Regions from separate parts of the Streptomyces sp. WMMC500 genome, predicted to be linked through region 2. Evidence: riboswitches for the same ligand, from Rfam matches in the RefSeq annotation. Region 2 holds a riboswitch; each other region holds the start of a gene.
The links. A riboswitch is a leader RNA that binds a small molecule or an ion and turns the genes downstream of it on or off. The one in region 2 is predicted to bind cyclic di-AMP.

Region 1 (4,203 bases), 2.0 Mb from region 2:
CGAGCGACCGCGCGGAGAAGGTGCTGCGCGAGGTGTACGCGACACCGCTGGACTCCGGCACGCCGTTCGTGGTCGCGGACTACCCGACCGCCGAGCTGGTGAAGACCTCGGCCAACGCCTTCCTCGCCACGAAGATCTCGTTCATCAACGCCATGGCCGAGATCTGCGAGGCCGCGGGCGGCGACGTCGTCAAGCTGGCGGAAGCCATCGGCTACGACGAGCGGATCGGCCGGAAGTTCCTGCGCGCGGGTATCGGCTTCGGCGGCGGCTGCCTGCCCAAGGACATCCGCGCGTTCATGGCCCGCGCCGGCGAACTCGGCGTGGACCAGGCGCTGACGTTCCTCCGCGAGGTCGACTCGATCAACATGCGCCGCCGCGCGCACATGGTCGAACTCGCCCGCGACGCCTGCGACGGCTCCTTCCTGGGCCGCCGGATCGCCGTCCTGGGTGCCGCGTTCAAGCCCGACTCCGACGACGTACGCGACTCCCCGGCCCTGAACGTCGCCGGGCAGATCCACCTCCAGGGCGGCCAGGTCACCGTCTACGACCCCAAGGGGATGGCGAACGCCCGCAGCGTCTTCCCCACCCTGCGCTATGCCGAGTCGGCGGAAGAGGCGTTGCGCGGCGCCGACATAGTGCTGCACCTCACGGAGTGGCCGGAGTTCCGCGCCCTCGACCCCGGGCACCTGGCGACGGTCGTCACCCGGCCGCATCTGATCGACGGCCGGAACACGCTCGACCCGGCGCCCTGGCGCGCCGCGGGCTGGACGTTCCGCGCCATGGGCCGCCCGGCCGCGTAGCCCGCGAGGAGGCGCCGGGCCGGGGACCCGAGTCGAAGACCGCATGGCAAAGCCCCCCGTTCCGCCGGAAACGGGGGGCTGCGCCGTACGGGGGACCCTCAGACCGTGACGCCGTTGTCGCGCAGGTACGCGACCGGGTCGATGTCGGAGCCGTAGTCCGGGCTGGTGCGCACCTCGAAGTGCAGGTGCGGCCCGGTGGAGTTGCCGGTGGAGCCGACCAGGCCGATCTGCTCGCCGGCGCCCACGGTCTGGCCCACGCTCACCGAGGCGGACGACAGGTGGGCGTACTGGCTGTAGTGGCCGTCGTCGTGCTGGATCACGACGGCGATGCCGTACGCGCCGCCGTCGGCGCCGTTGCCGGCCTTGACGACGGTGCCGGAGCTGACGGCCTTGACCGGGGTGCCGGTGCCGGCGGAGAAGTCGACACCGGTGTGGTAACCGCTGGACCAGGAGCCGCCCGCGGCCCGGTACGGGGTCGACACGGCGGCGTCGACCGGAGCGGAGAAGCCGCCCGCCGTAGCCTCCTCGGCGGACTCCTCCTGCTGCGGCGCCTCGTCCGCCGGCTCGTCCTGCTGCGCGGCGGACTGCTGGGCCGGAGGGTTCTCGGGCTCGTCGAGCGTGACCTCTTCGCCGCCGTCGAACTCGTACTCCTGGCCCGGGAAGATCAGGTCCGGGTCGTCGCCGATGACGTCCTTGTTGCCCTCGTAGATCGACTGCCAGCCGCCCGCGATGCCGTGCTTGCGAGCAATATCCCACAGGGTGTCGCCGGAGACGACGGTGTAGTTGCCGGCCTTCTCGTACTTCTTCTCCGGCGCCTGCTCCTGCTTCGGAGCCTCGTCCTTCGCGGCCTGCTCGGACTCGGTCTGCGCCGCGGGCGCGCTCTCCTGCTCGGCCTCCTCGCCACCGCCGGTGGAGAGGTCGGGGGCGGGGCCGCCCTGGGTGAGGCCGGCCTGGCCGGAGCAGACCGGCCAGGCGCCGGGGCCCTGCGAGGCGAGGACCTTCTCGGCGATCTCGATCTGCTGCTCCTTGGTGGCCTGGTCGGCGCGCGGCGCGTACTGGGTGCCGCCGTAGCCCTCCCAGGTGCTCTGCACGAACTGCAGACCGCCGTAGAAGCCGTTACCGGTGCTGATGCTCCAGTCGCCGCCGCTCTCGCACTGGGCCACGCGGTCCCAGGTGTCGACGGAGGCGGCCTGGGCGTTGCCGCCGGCGATGAGCGGAAGGGCGACGCCGGCGCCGCCGGCGGCGATGACGAGGGCCCTGCTGCCCCGGGCTATCCGGCCCAGGCGACGGTGACGTCCGCGTGCGGACATGGCCATGCTCCTCTCCGACGCCTGCGAGGTGAGCTGTCGGGTTCGAGCTGGAGATGCCCGGCCATGCGGAGCATGGCTTCACCCCAAGCCGTCCCGCGCTGGCGCACGGTGCGGCACTTACCTGGGTCCCCCGCTCCTGCCGTGAAAGCTGAAGTGCCTGCCCGTCGCCGCCGACAGGATTCGGCGTTACGGCGACGAGGTACCCGCTTCGGTGGCGCGAGCACGGCGAGCACCGTAAACACACCGCCGAAAACAGAACAAGCCGTGAGGCATCGTCACGGCCGTACCCCACGTCACACCGGAATCATCCCGTCCGCCTCCGCCTCACGCGCCACCGCTCAATTACCCCTCGACGGTGGAGACTTGTCGAAACCAGAGGAGTCGGACACATTGCCTCATGACATGAGAATTCTGTGAGTGACATATGTCACTTCAGCCACTTGAGGACTCCCGCGGCCCATCGAGCTGCTCGATGGTCGCGACCGACGGGCCCCGCCGCGCGGCCACTTCGCGGGCCGCGTCCTCGGCGTCGCGCAGCACCCGCAGCGCGTTACCCCACACCAGCCTGGCCAGGTCTTCCTCCGACCACCGGCGGTCCAGCAACTCGGCGACGAGGTGCGGATAGCCGGCCACGTCGGCGAGGTCCTCGGGGGTGAACGGCGTACCGTCGAAGTCGCCGCCGATACCGATATGTTCGATTCCTGCCACTTCACGCATATGATCCAGGTGGTCCGCCACGGTCGCCGCCGTCGCCTGCGGGCGCGGGTGCGCCTCCTCGAACGCCCGGCGCACGCGGACCGCTTCGTCGTCCGCGCCGAACGGGTCCAGGCCGCGGGCGCTCATGTGCTCGTCCACCTCCGCGGTCCACGCCACGGCGGCGGGCAGGACGAACTTCGGCACGAACGTGGCCATCGCGAGCCCGCCGTTGGCCGGGAGCATTTCCAGCACATCATTAGGAATGTTGCGCGGGTGGTCACACAGGGCACGCGCGGACGAATGGGAGAAAACGACCGGCGCCTCGGTGACGCGCAGCGCGGCGCGCATGGTGGCGGGGGCCACGTGGGAGAGGTCGACGAGCATGCCGATCCGGTTCATCTCGCGCACCACCTCCTCGCCGAAGGCGGTGAGCCCGCCGTGCCGCGGCTCGTCGGTGGCGGAGTCGGCCCAGTCGGTGTTGTCGTTGTGCGTGAGCGTCATATAGCGCACGCCGAGCAGGCGCAGGGCGCGCAGGGTGGCGAGCGAGTTGGCGATGGAGTGCCCGCCCTCGGCCCCCATCAGCGAGGCGATCCGCCCGTCGGCCCGGGCCGCCTCCACCTCGTCGGCGGTCACCGCGAGCCGCAGGTCACCGGGGTAGCGGTCCACGAGCTGCCGCACCACGTCGATCTGCTCCAGACACGCGCTGACGGCGGCGTCCCCGGCCAGGTCGGTGCTCACGTACACCGACCAGAACTGCGCCCCCACCCCGCCGGCCCGCAGCCGCGGGATGTCGGTGTGCAGCCGGGCGCTCTGGTCGACGGCGATGTCGCGCCGGTCGATGTCGTACGTCACCTGCTCGCGCAGGGCCCAGGGAAGGTCGTTGTGCCCGTCGACGACGGGGTGTGCACGCAGCACGTCGCGCGCACGCGCGAGCAGTTCGCCGGTCATGGGTCGTCCTCCCTGCGCGGATAGCCGGTCAGGAGGCCACGCTATCCGCGCGCACCGACACTCCCGCGCCCAGGTCGGACCCCTGGTCTCCACGAATGGACCCCTGGCGCCGGCAAACCGGTCAGGAACCGGCCGGCTGCCCGGACACGACGGCCGCGAGGAAGTTGCTCCAGGCGGTGGGCGTGAAGACGAGAACCGCTCCGCCCGATCCGGCGGGTCAGCCGTCCCGGGTCGTCTTGCGGCGGAGGCGGGAGCCCTTCTCCTGGGCCTGGGCGTTGAGCTGTTCCTGGAACGTCGCCATCCGGCCGCGCAGGTCCTCGTCGGAGGTGGCCAGGATGCGGGCGGCCAGCAGGCCCGCGTTGCGGGCGCCGGCCACGGAGACCGCGGCGACCGGGACGCCCGCGGGCATCTGGACGATGGACAGCAGGGAGTCCATGCCGTCGAGGTAC
Region 2 (4,203 bases):
CGCGAGGAGGCTGCCCGGACCCTGCGCGTCGCCCCCGCCACCGTGCGCCGGATGGAGACCGCCGAGGTCGCGCTGAAGATCCCGTACGTGCAGATGCTGCTGCAGGCGTACGGCATCGCCCAGGAGGAGGTCGACGCCTTCGTCGCGCTGGCCGAGGAGGCGAACGAGCCCGGCTGGTGGCAGCGGTTCCACGACATCCTGCCCGACTGGTTCAGCATGTACGTGAGCCTGGAGGGCGCGGCGTCGCTCATCAGGTCGTACGAGCCGCAGTTCGTGCCCGGCCTGCTGCAGACCGAGGACTACGCGCGGCACGTGCTGAAGGTCGGCTCCCTCGGCCGGATCGGCCCCGCCGAGATCGAGCGGCACGTCGCGCTGCGCATGGAGCGCCAGGAACTGCTCACCCGCGAGCACGCGCCGCGGTTCTGGGCGATCGTCGATGAAACGGTCCTGCGCCGCCCGGTGGGCAGCGGCGCGGTGATGCGCGCGCAGGTCGACCGGCTCCTCGACCTCTCCTCGCTGCCCAACGTCACGTTCCAGATGGCGGAGTTCCGCACCGGACACCACCCGGGCACGTACAGCCCCTTCGTCCTCTTCCGGTTCGCCATGCCGGAGCTGCCGGACATGATCTACACCGAGTACCTCACCGGCGCCGTCTACCTCGACGGCCGGCACGAGGTGGCCACACACCTCGCCGCCCTGGACCACATGGCGGCCCAGGCGGCGACGGCACAACGCACGAAGGACGTCCTCCGGGACTTCCGCAAGGAGCTGTGAATGGAACGCATTTACAACGGCATGCCGGCCGCCGATCTCGGCACCGAAGGCTGGCACAAGCCGTGGAGCGGCGGCAACGGCGGCAACTGCGTCGAGGCCATGAAGCTACGGGACGGCCGGATAGCGGTCCGGCACTCGGCCCACCCCGACGGTCCCGCCCTGATCTACACCCCCGGTGAGATGGACGCGTTCATCGAGGGCGCCAAGGCGGGCGAAGCCGACTTCCTGCTCTCGCGGAGCCCCGCGTGACCGCGCCCGGCGCCGTGCCCGCGCACCGCCCGCGGCGCCGCCCGGTCCACTCGCCGTCCGCACCGGACGGCGAGTCCATCCCGGCGAACGGGGGAGTGGCCCGCATGCGCTGACGTGGGCCGCCGGCCGGGAGTACAGAGAGGGAGGGGACACCCCGGGGGGGTCCCCTCCCTCGGTGTTCACGGGTCCGGTGCCCAACCCCGCGCGGTGGCGCGGCACATGAAATTTCAAAAATCATGAACCGTGGGTGTACGAACCGCTGCCTTCCGCGACGTAGAGGCGTACGGTATGCCCCCGATGGCCCTCGTCAGCCACTCGGGGAGGCCCGCGATGAGCCCATCTCCACCCGCGCCCTCCGGCGCCGTCCCGGCCGCCGCCCGGCGGGCGGTCCGCGTCGGGGTACTGCTCCCCCGGCTGCCGGAGGAGCCCGGCGCCTGGTTCGCGGAGTGCGCGGCGTACGACTCCGCGGGCGCCGACGCGCTGTGGCTGGACGGCGGTCCGGACCCGGCGCACGACGTGCTGGCGCTCGCCGCCGCCCTGGCCACCGCCACGAGCCGGGCGAAGCTCGTCGTCGCCCTGCCCGACACCGTCCCGCAGGCCGCCCTGCTGGCCCGGGCCCTGGCCACCGTCGTGCTGCTCAGCGCCGGCAGGCTCGCGCTCGCCGCGGACTCGCGGCGGTGCGCCGAACTCGTCGCCGTCGCCCCCAAGGTGCCCGCCTTCCGCCGGCTCGCGCCCGCCGGTCCCGGCTACGAGGAACCGGGCGCCGGGCGCTGGACCCCGGTGGCGGCGCCCGCCGGTCCTGACGCCTGGCGGGCCGCCCTCGCCGGCGCCGCGGAGCGCGGGGTGCACGGTCTCGTCGTACCGGCGGGACAGCCGCTGTTGGAGGCGCTGCGCCGCGGACCGGGTGCCGAACGTCACACCCGCCCCAGCCGCCCCGCGCGTGCGCGCGTCACCACGGAGCGTCAGACTACGCGTGGATCCTCGTGATCCGCTTGTGATCTGCCGTTCGATCTCCTAGTGTCCCAGACGTTCGCAGACGCGAGCACCGCGCTCCGGTACGCCGAATCCTGCCCGTCGGAGCCCGGAACCGTCGTCCCCACAGCCGTTCGGGCAGGAGCGGGGGAACCACTTCTCCGTCGGCCGGAGGCACGGTGGCAGGACCGCACCGGACTCCCCGACTCGGGGTGAAGCCGCACCGCACGACGCGGCCGGGCAACTCCAGCCCGAACCCGACAGCTCACCTCGCAGGCGTCGGAGAAAGAGCGAGCCACCATGGCCGGAACCGGCACCCGGCGCGCGCCCAAGTCGCGCTCCACCCGCCGCTATGCCGCCGCCGCGGGGGTGGGCATAGCCCTGCCCGTCGTCGGCAGCCTCGCGGCGACCGCCGCGCACGCCTATACGGTCGAGAAGGGCGACACCCTCTCGGAGATCGCCGAGGACAACGGATTCGGGGCCGACTGGCAGCGGCTGTACGAGGCCAACAAGGCGGCCGTCGGCGACAACCCGCACCTGATCCTGCCGGGCCAGGAGCTGGACCTCGACGGGAAGAAGCAGGCCGAGAGCAAGCCCACCGACGCCGAACAGAGCGCTGCCACCACCGAGAAGAAGCAGCAGCGCTACGTCGGGCACACCGTCGCCGCCGGCGAGACGCTCTCCAAGATCGCCGCGAAGTACGACGTGCCCGGCGGCTGGCAGCGCGTGTACGTCGACAACAAGAAGGCCATCGGCGACAACCCGGCCGCGCTCAAGGTCGGCACGGAACTGCGCGTCGACACCGAGGGCGGCAAGGTCAGCGAGGCCGTCGACCCGAACGGCGCGTCGTCCTCCGGGAGTTCCGGCGGTGCCACCGAGGCGTCGCAGGCGAGCGTCCCGACCACCGAGTCCGGCATCCAGGCCGCGGCGCGGGAGATCGTGCCCGCGGACCAGTTCACCTGCTTCAGCAACATCGTGGAGCGGGAGAGCGGCTGGGACCACACCGCGACCAACCCCAGCTCCGGCGCGTACGGCCTGATGCAGGCGCTGCCCGGCGACAAGATGGCCTCGGCCGGCGCCGACTGGCGCACCAACCCGGTCACCCAGCTCAAGTGGGGCCTGGACTACATGAACGAGCGCTACGGCAGCCCGTGCGGCGCCTGGGAGTTCTGGCAGGCCAACAACTGGTACTGATGCCGAGGGCTCCGGGCCCGCGGTGAGTCTCCCGCCGCCCCGTCGCGCGGATCGTCCGCGCGGCGGGGCGCGTTCGGTTACGGACCCCCCGCTCGGGTACGGCCCCAGGGCTACGTCCCGGCCGCCTGTTCCGTCGCCGGGGGCGGCGGCGCGGGCGCGGGCGGAGCCGCCCCGGACACCTCGGCCAGGTCCCGCGCCGCCTGCGCGAGGAGCCGGTGCATCGCCGACTCCGCGGCGTCCGGGTCCCCGGCCCGTATCGCCTCCAGCACGGCGCGGTGCCCCGGCACGGGATCCTGCGGATGGTGCCCGGGGCCGTGCACCAGGTGGTCGCGCGCGGCCAGTCCGCTCGCGATGACCAGATCCATGCGCTCCAGCAGCTCGTTGTGCGAGGCGGCGAGCAGGGCGCGGTGGAAGGCGAGGTCCGCCGCGACGGCCGCGGCGGAGGCGGTCGCGCCGTCCCGCGCCCCGGCCATCGCCGCGAGCGCCTCCTCCAGCGCCGACAGGTCGGCGGCGGTACGCCGCACGGCCGCCAGCCGGACCGCCGCCGGCTCGACGATGCCGCGCACCTCGTCCAGGTCGCGCAGCAGCGGGGCGGCGGCGGGGCGCGACCGCGCGGCATCGCCCTCGCCCTGCTGCCGGGCCGCGGACTCGAAGCGCCAGCGCAGCACGTCGGCGTCGAGGAGGTGCCAGTCGGAGCGCGGCCGGACGAACGTGCCGCGCTTCTGCCGCGCGTCGACCATGCCCTTGGCCGCCAGCACCTTCAGCGACTCGCGCAGCGCGGTGAGGCTCACGCCCAGTTCGGCCTGGAGGGCGGCGAGGTCGAGGGTGGCGCCCTCGGCGATCTCGCCGCCGAGGACGCGGTGCGCGAGGGTCTCCACCGTCTGTCCGTGCACCCCGCGGCGGGCGTAACCCGGCATGGCCGCTCGCTCCTCCCTGAATCCTGCTCGACTGCTCCCCCGCCGCCCGCGCCGCCCCGCGGCGCCCCGGCTCAGGCCGACGACTTTACGACGCTCC
Region 3 (4,203 bases), 5.4 Mb from region 2:
AGTGACCTCACCGCGGGCTACGGCCGGCACATCCTCAGCGGCCAGCAGGACGCGGCATCCGTCCGCTGGGTGGAGGAGAACGTCGGCCGCGCCCCGGCCGTGGCCGGGCACGACATGATGGACTACTCGCCCAGCCGCGTCGAGCGCGGCACCACGTCCACCGAGGTCGAGAACGCCCTCGCCTGGCACGAGCGGGGCGGCATCACCACGTTCGTCTGGCACTGGAACGCCCCCGCGGGCCTCATCGACCAGCCGGGCAAGGAGTGGTGGCGCGGCTTCTACACCGACGCGACGACCTTCGACGTGGCCGCGGCGCTCGCCGACCCGCAGTCCGCGGAGTACGCGCTGCTGCTGCGCGACATCGACGCCATCGCGGCAGAGCTGAAGCGGCTGCAGGACGCGGGCGTCCCGGTGCTCTGGCGCCCGCTGCACGAAGCCGAGGGCGGCTGGTTCTGGTGGGGAGCCAAGGGCCCCGGGCCGGCCAAGGAGCTGTGGCGGCTGATGTACGAGCGCATGACCGGCCACCACGGGCTGCACAACCTCGTCTGGGTGTGGAACTCCGTCGACCCGGCCTGGTACCCCGGCGACGACGTCGTCGACGTCGTCAGCGCCGACACCTACCCGCCGATCGGCGACCACGGCCCCGCCGCCGGCACGTACGACAGGCTGGTGGACCTCGTCGGCGACAAGAAGCTCGTCGCCCTGACCGAGACGGGCTCCATCCCCGACCCGGACCTGCTGGAGGCGTACGAGGCGGACTGGAGCTGGTTCACGACCTGGAGCGGCGAGTTCATCGACGACGGCGAGCACAACCCGCTGCCGTTCCTCAGGAGGGTGTACGAGCACGAGTACGTCATCACCCTCGACGAACTGGCCGACTGGCGTGCCCGAGACGGAGAGCGCCGGTGAGTTCACCGGCGCTCTCCGGTTTTCTCAGTACGGCCCGAACACGTTGTCGATCGACCCGTACCGGTCGGCGGCGTAGTTGCACGCGGCGGTGATGTTGGCCACCGGGTCGTAGCTGTCGGTCGAGGTGCCCGGCACGTGGTAGGCCTCGAAGGTGGGAGCGATGACCTGGAGCAGGCCCTTGGAGGGCGTGCCGTTCACGGCGTTGATGTCCCAGTTGTTGATGGCCTGAGGGTCGCCCCCGGACTCACGCATGATGTTGCGGTGAATACCCTCGTAGGTCCCGGGGATGCCGTGCTCGGCCATGACGTCGAGCGACTCCCTGATCCAGCCGTCGAGGTTGTCCGGGTAGCTCGTGACGGACGCGGTGGCGGCCTTCGTGCCCGAGTCGGATTCCTTCGACTCGCCCGTGTCGGCCTTGCCGCCGAGCGCGAGTTCCAGGCCCGGGAGGATGAAGTCCGGGTTGTCGCCGACGGCCTCGCGGTTGTCTTCGTACAGCTTCTCCCAGCCGCCGGGCACGCCTTGCTTGTCGGCGATCTTCGCCAGGGAGTCTCCCGCGACCACGGCATACGTGGTCGCCTCGGCCTTGGCGGCCCCCGCGGCGGTGGCCTCGGCGCGTACGCCGGTCTGGTGGGCGGACTGCGGGGCCGGTCCGGCGGCGGAGGCCGCGGACGCGCCGATCAGCGGGACGGCGATCGCGACGCCGCTGACACCGGCGAATGTGACACCACGGCTGATCAGTCGCAGCTTGGGACGGCGGTGCTTACCTTTTGCAGGCATGGGTGTTTCTCCTCCTGCGCCTGCGAGGTGAGCTGTCGGGTTCGGGCAGGAGCTGCCCGGCCGCACGACGGTGCGACTTCACCCCAAGCCGTTCCGGAATCCGGACCGGCGACTTACCTATGGGTCCCCCGCTCCTGCCGTGTGTGATTAGGGAACGGTTCCGGGTGGCGGCAGGATTCGGCGTCCACCCGGCTGGCGGAGACTTAAGCATGTCTTTTCGGTCCGGACAAGCCGCGGAACTCGTCTGGTCAATACGAGACCGGCTCAGGGACCTGTTGAGTGCCGCTGCCGGAATCGAAGAGGCGCGCAACTCGCGTGCGGAATAAGGATTCTGTGAAATCCGCCGCCGGTGCGCCGCGGCCAAACGTGATTCGTGTCACCGGACTCAGGAGCCCGATCGGGGCGAATCGATCAAATGGTACGTAGCGGCATGACGGAATGTCCGATAAGTTCCGTTGGTTCTTGGGTATGCGGCAGCCGGCGTTCGCAGGGACAGTCGATCCCGGCACGGGCGGGAATTCGCCGATCCGAAGAGGGAACCGCTCGCCTGTGGGAGAACGGGGCGTCAACTGGCCGAAGAAAACAACGTCTTTGGAGTCGCTGCCTTTGGATTGCAGGCGCAGGGTGAGCAGTTGACCGCGAGGCCCCCGCGGGCGACGACGGCGCCGCAAACGCCAGGCCCGGCCCCGGCGGCATCTCCCGGATCCCCGCGAACCTTTTCGGCGGCGGCGGCGACCCACTCACAGCACCGCCCCCACTTCCTCCCGGAAAGGTGTCCATCGTGATCACTCGACGCGTCTCCGCCGCGGGACGCAGCCTGCGCAGGGTCCTGGTCGCCGCGACCGCCGCCGCCGTGGGCGCCACCCTCCTCATCGCGGCTCCCGCCACGGCACGCGAGTCCGCGGCCCCGGCCCCGGCCCCGGCCCCGGAGCAGTGGAATCCGCCGGCCCACCTCGTGCAGCCGCTGGCCGAGGTCTGGAGCCACATGGAGGACACGTACGGGAACCTCTACGGCTTCCGCAACTACGGCTGGGACCAACTGATGGCCAACGGCGACGGCAGTATCCACTACTGCGTCCGCTGGGAGTCGAGCGTCCCCGTCACCGCCGCGCAGCGGGACGACGTGCACGAGTCCCTGGAGAAGCAGTACAACAAGTGGATCGACTCGGTCGCCGGCTTCGACGACTTTCCGTACCAGGACGTGGACGTGAAGGTCGTCGGCTGGGCGGTGGCCGACCGCTCGACGCTGCAGTGGCAGGACGACTCCGTCGACATCTACGCCGGCGTGCTGGACGGCGCCGGCGCCCCGCAGTGCGCGCCGGACTGCGGCCGCTTCTTCCACCAGGACGGCGACTACTCCCGGTGCCCGGGCGGCGAAGCGCGCCACTACGACCAGTCGCTGTGGCTGACCGAGGGCTTCGGCGGCGGCGCGGGCGGCGACTGGGGGCAGCGGATGGGCCGCGGCTACTTCATGGACGCCGTCGGGCGTGACCAGGAGAACATCCACATCCTCCTGCACGAGATGGGGCACACCTGGGGCCTCGACGACTTCTACGACTGGACCCCCACCGGCGTCGGCGGCTTCCTCATGAAGGCCGGAAGCGCCTCGCAGATCACCGAGTTCGACACGTGGATGCTGCGGGACTTCTGGCGCCACCTCAAGAGCCGCTACGGCAGGTGAGGCCGGCCGGCGCGAGCCGGCGCCCGGTCGCCGTGACCGGCCGCCCCCGCCGCCACGTGCGGGGGCGGCCGGCGCGGCGCCTCGACGTACTCCTCGCCGGCCGCGGCGTGCGTCCGCGGGGTCAGCGGCGGGCCCAGAAGCCGCACCCGTGGTCGGCCGCGAAGGGCGTGGGGGCGATGTCGGTGCCGGACAGCCCGAGCACGGAGGGCTCCCCGCCGGCACCCGCCGGGCGCCACTCGGGCAGGCCGGGGCGGTTCGGGTCGCCGTGGCGGGCGAAGGCGGTCCAGTAGCCGACCATCGCGGCGCTCAGCCTCTCCGGACCGGGCTCCGCCCAGGGCACGTCGAACAGGTAGGGCACGTCGGAGCCGTGGTGGGCGCCGAAGGGGAACCCGTCGATCACCTCGCCGCTGTCCTCGGTCAGCTCGTACGCGTAGACCGGGGCGTACCGGGCCGCAACCGCGGCGGTGGCCAGCGTCGGGCAGGCGCCGATCCGGCCGCCCCAGTCGGTGAGCACGCTCGCCAGCGTCAGGACGGGGCTGGGATGGCCGTCGGCAGGGTAGCGCTCCAGCACGGCCGCGCCGTCGGCGCCGAAGGTCTCGGCCACGACGCCGGCGTACCGTTCGGCGGTGAGCCGGTTGCCGGACAGGTCGTACTCGTACGGCACGAAGGAGCGCATCTCGTCGCGGGTGCTCCCGATCAGCAGCGGGATCCCGGCGGCCGAGCCGCGCCGCAGGGCCGTGCCCGGCTGCCGCGGCAGGGAGGGCGTGCCGGCGACCGGCCCCCAGGCGTCGTCGGCGAGTGTTCCGGTGACCGGTGCACCGACGCCCTCCAGGGTG
Region 4 (4,203 bases), 4.1 Mb from region 2:
ATCCGTAACCTGCCGGTGCTGACGCAGAACGACCTGGAGTCCTTCCCCGTACGGCTCGTCTGACGCCGGGGGCCGGGGGCAGGGCCGGTGTCCGCCGGTCGTGCCTCTGCCCTGCCCGCCGTCCTCCTTCCGTCTCCCCTCCGTCCCCAGCCTGGGCTCCCGCCCGTCACCCGGTCCGTAACCCGCCTGGCCCCGCCCGGTCGCCGTCCTGCCCGGGACGCGGAAACCTGAGGGGACGACGGCAAGGGCCCGCGTGTCGGCCGCACAGGAAGGGCAGCGCAGGAAGGCAAGCGCAGGAGAGGGCAGGTGCAGCCGGTGCGGGAGGACGGCGGGCAGGGCGGCGACCGGCTGGGCGGCGACCGGCGTGGCGGCGGCCGGCGGCGCGGCGACCGGCGGGGCAGCGGCGGTACGGACGGGGGCGGGCGCCGCCTGTTCCGGAAGAAGGCCGGCCCGTACGCCGAAGGCCCCGCCGACCGCGACGACAGCCCGGCGCTGGAGCTGCCGGCCCGGCCGCCCTCGCGGGCCGACGTGGCCAGCACCGGCGAGCGGCGCGTGGGATGGGCGCTGCGCTGGCTGCCGGCGATGCTGATCCTCATCGGTGCGGTGTTCTACTGGGTCACGCCGGAGGGCCTGACCTCGTCCCCGTTCTTCGAGTCCGCGCCGCTGGTCGCCGCGGGGCTGCTGTCGCTGCGCGCGACCGTGCTCACCGCCGTGATCGCGATCATCGTCAACGTCGTGCTGGAGATCGGCAACGGCACGGCGGACTACAGCGAGTCCATCATCGAGATGATCTCGCAGTGCGTGATCGGCGGCCTGGCCATCGGCATGAACGTCCTGATCATGCGCAACTACCGGCGGCTGACCTCCGCCCGCCACGTCGCCGTCGCCGCCCAGCGCGCCGTGCTGCCGAACCCGCCGGCCGGCTTCGGCCCCCTTCTGGTCGCCGCCCGCTACCGGGCCGCCGACGCCGACGCCCGGATCGGCGGGGACCTCTACGCCGTGCAGGAGAGCCCGTACGGCGTGCGCTGCATCGTCGGCGACGTACGCGGCAAGGGGCTGGAGGCGGTGGAGTCCGTGGCCGTCGTCATCGGCGCCTTCCGGGAGGCGGCCGAGGAGGAGCCGGGGCTCGCCGGGGTGGCGCGGCGGCTGGAGCGCGCGCTGCAGCGCCAGGAGACGGGGCGCAGCGGTCTCGACCGGGTGGAGGGGTTCACGACGGCGGTGCTGGCGCAGGTCGACCGCGACTGCGGCAGGCTGCGGCTGCTCAACCGCGGCCATCCGGCACCCATGCTGCTGGGTGCCGACGGCGCGGCGCGCATGCTGCACCCGCGCGAGCACGCGCTGCCGCTGGGCATGGGCGAACTGGGCACGTGGCCGGACGAGCTGCTGGAGGTGCCGTTCCCGCCGGGCTCCGCCCTCGTCCTGTTCACCGACGGCGTGACGGAGGCGCGGAACAAGGCGGGCGTCTTCTACGACCCGCTGACCCGGCTGGGCGGTCAGGTCTTCGACGGCCCGCATGAGGTGCTGGACACTCTCCTGGACGACGTGACCCGCTACACCGGCGGACGGGTCGCGGACGACATGGCGCTGTTCTCCCTCGCCCGCTCCCGTACCCCGTCCGGCACGCCGCCGGCCCCGCCCTCGCATGCACACGCTCCGTAGTGGAACAGCGCCCCTCCGCATAACAACTGATGCACGATCAGCTAACGACCGGACCTCACTCCGTGTAGCCGGCGCGTCAAGTTGTCCGTTTCCGCTGGTACATGCCCGGATCGTCCGCGGCAAAGCACAACTGAATAACGGGAACGACTTGGAATCGAACGCCGTCGTCCGCTAGCGTGCGGTAACGCAGCGCGGTCGTCACTGCCGCCGCAAGAGGCGGCACCGTGCGCCGTCGCCGAATCCCGCACGCGAAACAACTGCAGCAACGGCAACACCTAGGGAACCGGGGAACCACCACCTTGGGGTGAATCGGGCCAACCTCCGCGAGGAGGCGGCCCGTAGGAGACCTTCCTGCTCCGAACCCGTCAGCTAACCCGGTAGGCGAGAAGGAAGGAAAGGAGTACGCCTTCGTGGCGTCCTACAGGCCTGGGCCTGGCTACGGCCATGGCTATGACGATTACGGCTACGACGGCTATGCGCCCGCCGGCAGCGCCCCCGAGGGATACGCGCCGGTCGGCTACGCCGCCGAAGAGCCGGTCTACGCCGCCGGAGAACCGGTCTACGCCGCCGAAGAGCCGGTCGACGAAGTCTTCCCCGAGGACGGCCTTCCCTCCCGCGGCCGCCGGCGCCTCCCCCGGCAGCGCGGCGGCAGCATGGCGCGCAGCGGCGCCGTACTCGGCGTAGGCGTCTTCGCCGCCGTCGGCGCGGGCAGCATGGCCACGGCGCAGGAGAAGCCGCCGGTCGCGATATCCATGCCCGACCAGGTCGACGCCGTCACGAGCGAGATCAGCGCCCAACTCCCGGACGCGGAGAGCCTGCCGGGCGTCGGCGAGCTGATACCGAGCAAGGAAGAGCCCGTCTCCGACGACACCGTCGTCACCACCGCACCGCTCACCCAGGTCAGCTACGCCAGCGACACCGGCTCCGGCACCGCGACCCCGGCCGCCGACTCCGGCGAGGCCCTGCGGGCGCGCATCCTTCAGCAGGCCGACCAGCAGCAGGCGGAGGCCGACGCTGCGGCCCGCGCCGCCGCCGAGGCCGAGGCCGCCAAGCAGGCGGCCGAGGAGGCCGCCGAGGCGAAGGCGGCGGAAGAGGAGCGCCAGCGCCGTATCGAGGAGGAGCGCCGCCGCAAGGCGGAAGAGGAGGCCCGCCGCAAGGCGGAGGCCGAGCGCCTCGCCAAGCTCGCCGCGAGCTACGTCGCCCCCCTCGCCAACTACACCCTCACCTCGACGTTCGGCGAGTCCGGCGACATGTGGGCCGCGGGCCACACGGGCCAGGACTTCGCCGCCTCCACCGGCACCCCGGTCAAGGCCGTGCACGGCGGCACCATCACCGAGGCCGGCTGGGCCGGCTCGTACGGCTACCGCATCGTCCTCACGCTCGAGGACGGCACCGAGATCTGGTACTGCCACCTGTCCTCCATCATCCAGTCCTCCGGCGAGGTCACGACCGCCGACGTCATCGGGCGCGTGGGCGCCACGGGCAACGTCACCGGCCCGCACCTGCACCTGGAGGTCCGACCCGGCGGCGGGGACGCAGTGGACCCGCTCGCCTGGCTGCGCAACAACGGCGCCCCGGTCTGACCGGGCGGCGGGCCCGGCAGCCCGGCCTTGCGGGCCGGGATCACCCCGCCCGCCCGACGGACCGCAAGCCCCCATAAACCCCTTCCCCACGTCTCCGGCGTGCCCGTACGCACCTTCCCCCGTGGCGTCCGGGCGCGCACCGAGACCGCCGGCGGCCCTGGTGGCCGACCCCCCGACACCAGGGCCGTCGGCCTTTTCCCGGGACCTACTCCCCGGGACCGCAGAGACAGAACGGATGCCCGGCCGGGTCGGCGAACACCGGGCAGCTCCCGCCTTCTTCGGAGAGCCGCGTGGCCCCGAGCCGCAGCGCCAGCTCGCCCGCCGCGGCCGAGTCGTCGACGCCGAAGCAGATGTGCATCTGCTGGGGATACGCGCGCTCGAAGTCGGGCCAGAGCGGCGGCCGGTAGCCCGGCACCTCCTCGAATGCCAGCCGTGGAAAGCTGTCCTCGTCCTTGGCGATCACCATCCAGTCGTCGCGAATGACCCGCATGCCGAGCAACCGCGTGTAGAAGTCGGCAAGCTCGCGGGCGTCGGCGCAGTCGAGCACGATGTTCCTGACGTAGGCGTCCATGGCGCCACCCTGCCACGCGGCCCTGAAAACCCCGTGAGACGCCGTGCCGCGCCCGGCTCAGCGGCTCACGCGGCAGCAGCGCCGGTGGACGTACTGCCCCCGGCGGCGATCTCGCCCAGGGCGGCGCGGATCGTGTGGAGCATCCGCTGGGGCCGCTCGAAGACGTCGCTCGCGGCGAACCGCAGCATCCGCCGGACGTCGGGACAGCGCCCCAGGTCGTTGAAGCGCTCGACGTCGGCCAGATGAGCGGACCGGCTGCCGTGGAAGCCGTACCCCTCGATCTCCACGACGAGCCCCGCCACCGGGAAGAAGAAGTCCACCCGTATCCGCCGGCCGTTGGGCGCGGTGAAGGGCACCTGGCTGAGCGGCCGCAACCCGGCGTCGTACATC

Region 1: it holds a riboswitch for cyclic di-AMP, as region 2 does, so the genes downstream of both, O7599_RS25590 (transglycosylase family protein) here and O7599_RS34180 (LysM peptidoglycan-binding domain-containing protein) in region 2, are expected to answer to the same signal.
Region 3: it holds a riboswitch for cyclic di-AMP, as region 2 does, so the genes downstream of both, O7599_RS10365 (LysM peptidoglycan-binding domain-containing protein) here and O7599_RS34180 (LysM peptidoglycan-binding domain-containing protein) in region 2, are expected to answer to the same signal.
Region 4: it holds a riboswitch for cyclic di-AMP, as region 2 does, so the genes downstream of both, O7599_RS16325 (M23 family metallopeptidase) here and O7599_RS34180 (LysM peptidoglycan-binding domain-containing protein) in region 2, are expected to answer to the same signal.

What each region holds. Positions count from the first base shown of each region.
Region 1 covers NZ_CP114905.1:5,918,618-5,922,820, reverse strand. Annotated here, with positions in the region: gene O7599_RS25595 (UDP-glucose/GDP-mannose dehydrogenase family protein) at 1-800, shown strand, start outside; gene O7599_RS25590 (transglycosylase family protein) at 899-2,110, opposite strand; cyclic di-AMP (ydaO/yuaA leader) riboswitch at 2,114-2,306, opposite strand; gene O7599_RS25585 (dipeptidase) at 2,543-3,754, opposite strand; gene purE (5-(carboxyamino)imidazole ribonucleotide mutase) at 3,972-4,203, opposite strand, start outside.
Region 2 covers NZ_CP114905.1:7,911,279-7,915,481, reverse strand. Annotated here, with positions in the region: gene O7599_RS34195 (helix-turn-helix transcriptional regulator) at 1-774, shown strand, start outside; gene O7599_RS34190 (DUF397 domain-containing protein) at 775-1,023, shown strand; gene O7599_RS34185 (hypothetical protein) at 1,354-2,010, shown strand; cyclic di-AMP (ydaO/yuaA leader) riboswitch at 2,114-2,289, shown strand; gene O7599_RS34180 (LysM peptidoglycan-binding domain-containing protein) at 2,296-3,189, shown strand; gene O7599_RS34175 (FCD domain-containing protein) at 3,300-4,106, opposite strand; gene O7599_RS34170 (SDR family oxidoreductase) at 4,178-4,203, opposite strand, start outside.
Region 3 covers NZ_CP114905.1:2,555,098-2,559,300, reverse strand. Annotated here, with positions in the region: gene O7599_RS10370 (glycosyl hydrolase) at 1-909, shown strand, start outside; gene O7599_RS10365 (LysM peptidoglycan-binding domain-containing protein) at 934-1,686, opposite strand; cyclic di-AMP (ydaO/yuaA leader) riboswitch at 1,690-1,879, opposite strand; gene O7599_RS10360 (hypothetical protein) at 2,468-3,367, shown strand; gene O7599_RS10355 (carboxylesterase family protein) at 3,489-4,203, opposite strand, start outside.
Region 4 covers NZ_CP114905.1:3,842,174-3,846,376, reverse strand. Annotated here, with positions in the region: gene O7599_RS16335 (cytochrome P450) at 1-63, shown strand, start outside; gene O7599_RS16330 (PP2C family protein-serine/threonine phosphatase) at 307-1,659, shown strand; cyclic di-AMP (ydaO/yuaA leader) riboswitch at 1,883-2,058, shown strand; gene O7599_RS16325 (M23 family metallopeptidase) at 2,070-3,242, shown strand; gene O7599_RS16320 (VOC family protein) at 3,448-3,813, opposite strand; gene O7599_RS16315 (hypothetical protein) at 3,879-4,203, opposite strand, start outside.